Regions from separate parts of the Paenibacillus sp. FSL M8-0228 genome, predicted to be linked through region 2. Evidence: predicted binding sites of a transcription regulator. Region 2 holds the regulator's gene; the other holds the start of a gene.
What was found. The regulator LexA, encoded in region 2, represses DNA repair genes until DNA is damaged. The targets are predictions, from matches to a motif close to CGAACATATGTTCG.

Region 1 (4,216 bases), 630 kb from region 2:
GATCGTAAGATCAAATGATCCGCAGAGCCGCGCCCCTATCGAACAACGTTTTAACACTTTGAGTAATCCAAGAATGGGAGTGAAGGATTTTGCCTTCAGTAATATTAGAACGCAGCCGTAAAAAAAGGCTGGAGCACGCACACCCTTGGGTGTTTAAAAACGAAATAGCCAAGATCGAAGGAGACCCAGAGGCAGGCGATTTGGTCAGTATTGTTAACCATCAGGGGCGTTATTTGGCGACAGGTTACTATAATCCGGCTTCACAAATTACAGTGCGTGTGATGTCCTATGAGCCGCTGGAAGCGATGGATCAAAACTTTTTTGCCCAACGCTTTCGCAAATGTCTGGAGCACCGCGAACGTTTTGTGACCGGGGGAGACGCTTATCGGTTGGTGTACGGCGAGGCTGATTTTTTGCCTGGACTGATTGTAGACCGTTTTGGTGATGTGTTGGTTGTGCAGCTGTTAACGCTTGGCATGGATCGGCGCAGGGAAGAAATCAGGGATGCGCTCGTTGAAGTATTGGGTCCTGTTGGTATATATGAGCGCAGTGATGTATCCATCCGAGAGCTGGAAGGATTGAAACAAACGAAGGGTCCTTTGTACGGTGATTGCCCGCGTCATGTAGTGGTGACGGAAAATGGCCTGCACATCAAGGTTGATATCGTAGAGGGCCAGAAGACGGGTTATTTCTTTGACCAGCGTGAAAATCGTGCGGCCATAGCACCGTTGATGACAGGTTGGGGAGCACGTAGTGGAATTACGCTACAAGAAGTTGCTACAGACTCAGGGGACGCTGCCACAACGGTCATGAAGCCAGTGAATAAAAGTGGTAAGGTTGTTGAATTCCCATTCTGGGACGGCGCAACCGTATTGGAATGTTTTTCACATACGGGAAGCTTTACGCTCAATGCCTGTAAATATGGTGCTAAAAAAGTAACTTGTCTTGATATTTCTGAGCATGCGATTGAAAGTGCGCGGGACAATGTCAAGCTGAACGGTTTTGAGGAACGCGTCGAGTTTGTCGTCGACGATGCTTTTCAATATTTGCGCAATCAGGTGAAAGGTGTAGAGGAACGCAATGCACGAGCCGGGGGCAAAGGAGATACGTCTAAGCCGCTGACAGCGGGTGGCGGACGCACCTTTGACGTGGTCATTCTTGATCCGCCAGCCTTTGCCAAAACGAAGAACGCTGTCAAAGGGGCTACACGTGGATATAAAGATATCAACCTGCACGGGATGAAGCTCGTTAATGAGGGCGGCTATCTGGTGACAGCGAGTTGCTCGTTCCACATGCGGCCGGAGTTGTTTTTGGACACCATTAAGGAAGCAGCGGCAGATGCCGGCAAAATCCTTCGTCTGGTAGACTGGAGAGCAGCTGGTAAGGACCATCCTCAAATTTTGGGTGTGGAGGAAGGCCATTACTTGAAATTCGCCATCTTTGAGGTGCGCAGCCGGACACAGTTGTAGTTTCATACAAAGTCAAAGTCAATCGCCCTTTTGGTGATTAAATAGGTAAAATAAACTCGTTTTAGGTATAAATCAGTCCTGTAGAGAAGGCGTGCACCAAGCCAATCTGCGGGACTGATTTATTTTTTAGAGGGAGAAAGAATTGCTACAACATGGCAAACGTACGTTCTTTTCTCTCTTGCCTGATATGCTATACTGTTTAATAGAATGTTGTTCGTTGGAAAGGAGGCCGCATCATGTCGGTCCGTTTGTTGATTGGCCGCTCTGGGAGTGGTAAAAGTACGTTAATCCGCAATGAAATGACGTCTTTGTTACGCGAGGAGCCGCTAGGTAAGCCTATGCTGTTACTTGTACCGGAGCAATCGTCATTTGCTTCTGAGCATGCGTTACTTACAGAAGCCGGAAACGGTATTCAGGGGTCGGTGCGCGCCCAAGTGATGGGATTTCACCGTCTTGCCTATTTAGTTATGCAGGAAACCGGGGGTTCAGCGCTGGTGCCTGTAACGGAAGAAGGCAAGAAGATGCTTTTATATAAAATTATTCGTCGTCGCAAGGATGAACTGAGTTTGTTTAAGGATTCGGGAGACCAGCTCGGCTTTGTGGATCGGTTGAATACATTGTTCACGGAGCTGAAGCAGTATGGAAATGATACTCGGTCTGTACCCGAGCAACTGGAGCGAATGAACGCTGCTGGAGAGTCAACTCCGATTTTGCGCGGCAAGCTCAAAGATATCAGTCTAATCTACGAGGATTTTGAACGAGAGCTGACGCTTAAATATATTGACGGTGAAGATACGCTGCGCATGCTGGCAGAACAGATTGCAGAGTCTTCCCTTGTGCGTGGAGCAGACATTTGGATGGATGGCTACCGTAGGTTTACACCACATGAATATAAAGTGGTGGAGCAACTTATGCTGCATGCCTCTTCGTTGACAGTGGCGCTGACTTGCAACCGCAGCTACGAGAGCGGACAGCTTCCGCATGAGCTGGATTTGTTTCATCCTTCGGCGGCTACGTATGTAAAGCTCAAAGGAATGGCAGACGAGCTGATGATAGAGACGCAGACACAATTACTTCGCCCTGATCCGCCGCCGAGATTTAAGGAGCGTCCGGCGTTGGCGTATTTGGAGGCTAACTTTGAATATCGTACAGGGTTACGGAATCAGGAACAACGGATGCGGCTGCAGCAGCTACGAGAGCAGTGGACAGAAGAACAGCCGGAAGGCATAAAACTGTATGCTGCGGCGAATCGCCGCGCTGAGTTGGAAGGTGCTGTACGCGAAATGCGTCGTTTAGCCCGAGATGAGGGCGCGCGTTATCGGGAGATGGCCCTGTTTGTGCGTCATATTGAAGATTATGAGTCATGGGTGGAACCGATATTCAAACAATATGAGGTTCCAGTATTTCTGGATCAGCGGAGAAGTGTATTGCATCATCCCTTAGTGGAATTGATTCGGGCTTCACTGGATATCGTGCAGCGACGCTGGCGATATGAGGATGTATTCCGTGCGGTCAAAACAGATCTTCTCCTGCCGCTGGATGGTCGGGTGAGCCGCGAGGAGATGGATCGTCTGGAAAACTATGTACTGGCCTGCGGAATACAAGGTAGCCGTTGGACAGACGGTCGCCCGTGGCAGGCTGTGCCCAGCTTGTCACTGGAGCTGGAGGAGCAGGAACGGAACCGTAGGCGGGATGAAACGTTGGATTTGATGGAGCTGTGTCGGGATGTAATCGTGACGCCTTTACGTGCGTTTGAGAAACGTGTGGGCAAGGCACGAACTGCACTTGAGAAGTGTGAAGCGGTATATCTGTTACTGGAGGATGCAGAAATTGGCCACAAGCTGGACGCCTTCATTCATCAGGCAGAGGAAGCAGGAAATCCTGAGCAGGCCAAGGAGCATCGTCAGGTATGGGATGCAGTGCTTGAACTACTGGATCAAATCGTCGAAATGATGGGTGACGAGAGGCTGGATACCTCTTTGTTTGCGGGTGTGCTGGAAACGGGATTGGCTGAATTCCGTATGGGACTTGTTCCGCCAGCTCTGGATCAGGTTCTAGTCGGAAACACGGATCGTACACGTGTGACCGGTATTCAACATGCTTTTGTGCTAGGTATGAACGAAGGTGTGATGCCGGCTGTGTTCCATGAGGACGGTGTGCTGAATGAGCAGGAGCGTACGGCATTAAACGAACGAGGCGTAGAGCTGGCGCCGGATATGACAAGACGTCTGCTGGACGAACGTTTTCTCGCTTATACGGCCCTTACTTCAGCCGGTAGAAGCCTGTGGATGAGCTATGCCGTGACTGATGAAGAAGGCAAGTCATTGTTGCCGTCTGAGTTAGTACGACATGTGCGGCAATTGTTTCCTAGTCTGGACGAACGCCCACTGGCTGGATACCCTTTGCCTGGGGATGCTTGGACGACGCAATGGGAGTATGCTTCTCATCCGTCCGAGGCTTTGCCGCAGCTTATTGCGCAATTACGACAATGGCGACGTGGCGGTGACATTTTATCTCCTTGGTGGGAGGTATATAACTGGTATGCCAGCCAGCAAGGGCGTGAGAAGGACAAGCTGCGTCAGCTGTTGACCTCACTTTTTTACGAGAACCATGCCGAAATGCAGAAGGAAACGAGCCGTCGTCTGTACGGCAGCAAGCTGCGTACCAGCGTATCTCGTATGGAACGTTTTGTGGCATGTCCATTTTCGCACTTTGCCTCTCATGGTCTTCGTTTGAAGGAACGTCAA
Region 2 (4,216 bases):
ACTAAAGGTTTCATAGGATTCATACAAAGCGCGTGCTTCTTTACGTACGGCTTCCTCCAGAGCTTTTGGATCAACACCTGCTTCACGGGAGCCTGTTTGACACGCTGCATCAAATGCCTCTTCTACACTACGTTCATCCCACAAAAGGGTATCATCAAGATCAAACATTACCGCCTGAATCGTCATCTGAATTATCCACTCTCTTTCCACAGTATATGTACGCCTATTTGCTTGATTAAGCATTTGAATCGTTATGTGTGCCCATATTAAGCAAGCGGCCGTAGCATGTTATATGAAATAACATCATACGGCCTTTGTTACAGAGCTACAGGCTAAATCAGTTATTTCTTGTCAACCTGTATCTGATTGGATAGCGCAAACTTCTCAAGTCGCTCTGCAATGGCATCCGTGTCATAGCGACCTAATGATTTTGTGAAAATAAAATTACCACCCTTACCTTTTCTTTCAACGGTTACGTAACCCTTTTCAATCTTGATGGCTTTCATGTCCCCAGCGGTCATTGGACGTTCCCTACCACCTTTCAGCATATAGAGAGTATCCTTTCCCACTTTCAGATAAGGACGACGGATAAAAAAGATAACAGCCAGCATCAAGTACAGGCCGAATACAAGCCAATCCATCCCTCGCATACCGGTCTTAGTCAAAAAGTAACTCATAAGCATGTACAATACAGAAAGACCAGCCAGCATAATTGGCACAGTAATGTTACGTCCACGGAAAATATCCATTGCAGAACCTGCGCCGCTAATGGTTTGAATACCTTGCTTTTTGCGCGATTTATTTAAATGCGCTGTGTTTTTGCGTACTTTTCTTTCAAATGATCGGGCCATCTCTCAATTCCTTCCCAGATATATTACATTAAAACAATTGCCTCAAAGCTGATCTATATAGATACCATGAGAGGTACCTAAAACAAAAGGCAAATTGCAGGCTTGGGCGCTTTAACAACATTAATGCTTCAGCCCGTCATTTCCCTTCGATGTATCATCGTCCACAAATTCAATCGTTTCTAGCTGCTGCCGAAAATTACGGCGAATGTTACCTAAATAAATTTCCCGAAGGTTGGCACGTTCTGTGGTTTCCTCTTCTGTTAATCCCTCGGATTTTGCTTTGCGCGCTAATTCATTAATGCGCTGTACCAAGCTGTCTATATCCAAATTGTGTCCCCTCCATAAAAGCAAAGATATAATACACTTTGACATGTAGAAAAGAGCTTGTCAAGGCTCCCGCATTACGCTCCCTGACAAGCTCTAATAGTCTATAGATCATAAGTCAGGAAGCTTGAGTACCTGACCTGCCTGCACTCCCCGATCCTCTAAACCGTTAATCCGCACAATTCCTTCTATATATACCCGTGTATCCATTCGTTCCGGTTTATGATTCGCGGCAATCTGCCACAACGTATCCCCAGGTTGTACTGTCAGTTTAGTCACTTCTTCCTTGGAAGCTGAAGGAGCCGCGAAAACCGTAAGTACACCTGCTCCTGCAATCCAAGCAACAATCATTATAATAAGAAGCTTAAGTAAAAGAGTATGGGTAATAATCTGCATAAAACGCGCCCTACCCTCTTTTCGGGTCTCCTGTAAATTTTCTATATTCATTGGAAAAATACTTTGATAGGTGCTATATTTCATCATGGTTGTGTCCTCCAAACGTTTGTTCTTATGTTTTCACAATATAACACGAACGTTTGTTTTGTTCAATAGAAAAGAGAACAAAAGTTCGCAATTATTTTTAGGGATTATTTAGAACTTATGTTTGTACGAACGGAGGTTCTATGCTATAATTTTCCCAAACGTTACTAAATGGGGTTGATACGGTATGTCTAAGATTTCGAGCCGCCAGCAGGCCATTCTTGAATTTATCCGCAATGAAGTGCGTCTAAAGGGATACCCCCCTTCTGTACGCGAAATAGGCGAGGCTGTCGGATTGGCCTCCAGTTCTACGGTTCACGGTCATTTGGATCGTTTAGAGAAAAAAGGACTCATTCGCCGCGATCCTACAAAACCACGGGCTATTGAGTTACTCGGTCAAGACGAATCGGATAACAGCAACTTGATTAATTACTCCATTAGTCGTGTCCCCGTCGTCGGCAAAGTAACCGCTGGTCTTCCTATTACGGCGACAGAAAATATTGAAGATTACTTTCCTCTTCCCCAACACTTTGTTGGTGAGGATAAAATATTCATGTTATCTGTTGTAGGCGAAAGCATGATTGAGGCTGGGATTGCTAACGGAGACTATGTAATCGTACGTCAGCAGCAGACCGCTGATAATGGCGATATTGTTGTAGCTATGACAGATGAAGACGAAGCTACAGTTAAAACCTTCTACAAAGAAAAAGATCATATCCGGCTTCAACCTGAAAATCCAGCCTTTGAACCGCTTCGTCTGACACACGTCAGTATTTTGGGCAAAGTTGTAGGACTCTTCCGGGACTTCCACTGATTTCTCGTTCTTCCTTCCCCGTTATTCTATCCCCTAATACAAAACCGGCTGCCTAGGGCAAGCCGGTTTTGTATTGTTATTATGCTTACTATGTATCTCACAACTATTCTTTCCTTTTAGCAACCTATTCCTATTGTATCTACTATAAAATCAGCCTCATCATCTCAAATAATCCCCCACTGATCTTGAACAGCTATACTGTTATGGGCAAAACTAATAGATCGTTCTTTCTTTTAGCTAAATATGGTATATTAATTACTCATAGCTCTGTAGGAGGAATTAAATGAAAAAAATAATAATTTCAGCGTTTGTTATGATATTTATCGTCATAAGCTGTGCAGTTCCAACAATGGATCATTTGTATGCAGAAGAGAAATCACACATAACAACCTACGATCGTATTCAGTACATACAAATACTCATCCATTTCAGGTATTTAGAAAAGCAACTTGAAGCTGTAATTTCCGAAAGAAATAATTACCCAGAGGCCAGCCAAGAATATAAACAGCTCTCAGAACAACTGAATCATATTCTTGCCCAAGAGGCGTACTACGAAAAAAAACTTAACACCCTTAATAGTAAATAATTTTCATACAAACTGCATATTATCTTTATTCTACACATTAGACTCATGCCGACCTGCCTGTAACATCTCCTGCAACGTAAAGTTGAAAAGGCGAAGACAGGTTCGCATGAGTTTTTTTGTTAACCTTTAGGGATATAGGTACTAGCTTCTTTTTGCTTCTAATAGATTTATGCTGATACATTACTATCACAATTGACATATGTATATAGCAGAACTAAGCAAAGGAGATATGCAGATGATCAGAAATAGAGTTAAAACGTATAAGCATCGCATCGGGAAAAACAGATATCTGGTCGTTAAAGTCTTTCAAGCCGCAGCTGCTAAAACAGGAAGCGGAAATGCACTAGCAACCAATGCCTTGAATATCAAAATTTCCAAGCGTAAGCATAAACGCCACTAAGATTCAACCGCACCTTCATTTCTTGAAGGGAGGTGATATTATGAGCAGAAGACATTGCAGACGTGATTTAAGAAGAAGAAGATTGAACATCCGTTCCAATCAAAGAGCCACTGCACGTGCAAGAGGTAACGCACTGGCTGTTAATTTGTTTAGCGTAAACGATAGACAACGCAGACGTTAATAATTGTTTCCATGCAAAAAGCGGGAGGAATTCTTCCTGCTTTTTTGTGTTAAACAGCACACCTAACTACTGCTATGAATCATTTAAGCAAGCGAAGGGGATCTAAAATATCACACATAGTTGAACAGTCGCTACCATTTTACTCTTTTTATAAATCTAACAGACAGGAAAACGTGGTTCTCTTTAAGAATAGTGTGCATAGAGAAATTAAACCAGGAGGAGACAAGCCATGATAATTAAATTGTCACTTTCAAATATGGGGGATTTTAAGAAGTCAAATGAGAATAACGGCTTTATAGTGTCAGGAAGGATTATACCTAAATACGAGAACAACAATTGGACATATATAGAAGAAAGTTTTCCCGAACCATATTTTAAACAGTATGAGGATGATGACGTCGATATCAGTTATATTAATGAACAAGGAAAATCTATTTTCTTATATTATGATGAGAACGACTGTGTTGGGAAAATTAAACTTTGTACTAATTGGAACGGCTATGCTCTAATTGAGGATATTGCCGTTGCTAAAGACTGGAGACACAAGGGAATCGGAGCAGCCTTATTGAGTAAAGCAACC

Region 1: a site for LexA is predicted at 1,626-1,639, ahead of addB (helicase-exonuclease AddAB subunit AddB). Genes of this name have one in related genera too.

The regions. Positions count from the first base shown of each region.
Region 1 covers NZ_JBBOXA010000001.1:3,830,382-3,834,597, reverse strand. The annotation lists gene MKY98_RS17075 (class I SAM-dependent rRNA methyltransferase) at 90-1,469, shown strand; gene addB (helicase-exonuclease AddAB subunit AddB) at 1,706-4,216, shown strand, end outside.
Region 2 covers NZ_JBBOXA010000001.1:3,203,103-3,207,318, forward strand. The annotation lists gene MKY98_RS14105 (HAD family hydrolase) at 1-186, opposite strand, end outside; gene MKY98_RS14110 (hypothetical protein) at 342-851, opposite strand; gene MKY98_RS14115 (DUF896 domain-containing protein) at 972-1,178, opposite strand; gene MKY98_RS14120 (LysM peptidoglycan-binding domain-containing protein) at 1,287-1,655, opposite strand; gene lexA (transcriptional repressor LexA) at 1,843-2,469, shown strand; gene MKY98_RS14130 (hypothetical protein) at 2,753-3,055, shown strand; gene MKY98_RS14135 (hypothetical protein) at 3,291-3,455, shown strand; gene MKY98_RS14140 (hypothetical protein) at 3,496-3,636, shown strand; gene MKY98_RS14145 (GNAT family N-acetyltransferase) at 3,866-4,216, shown strand, end outside.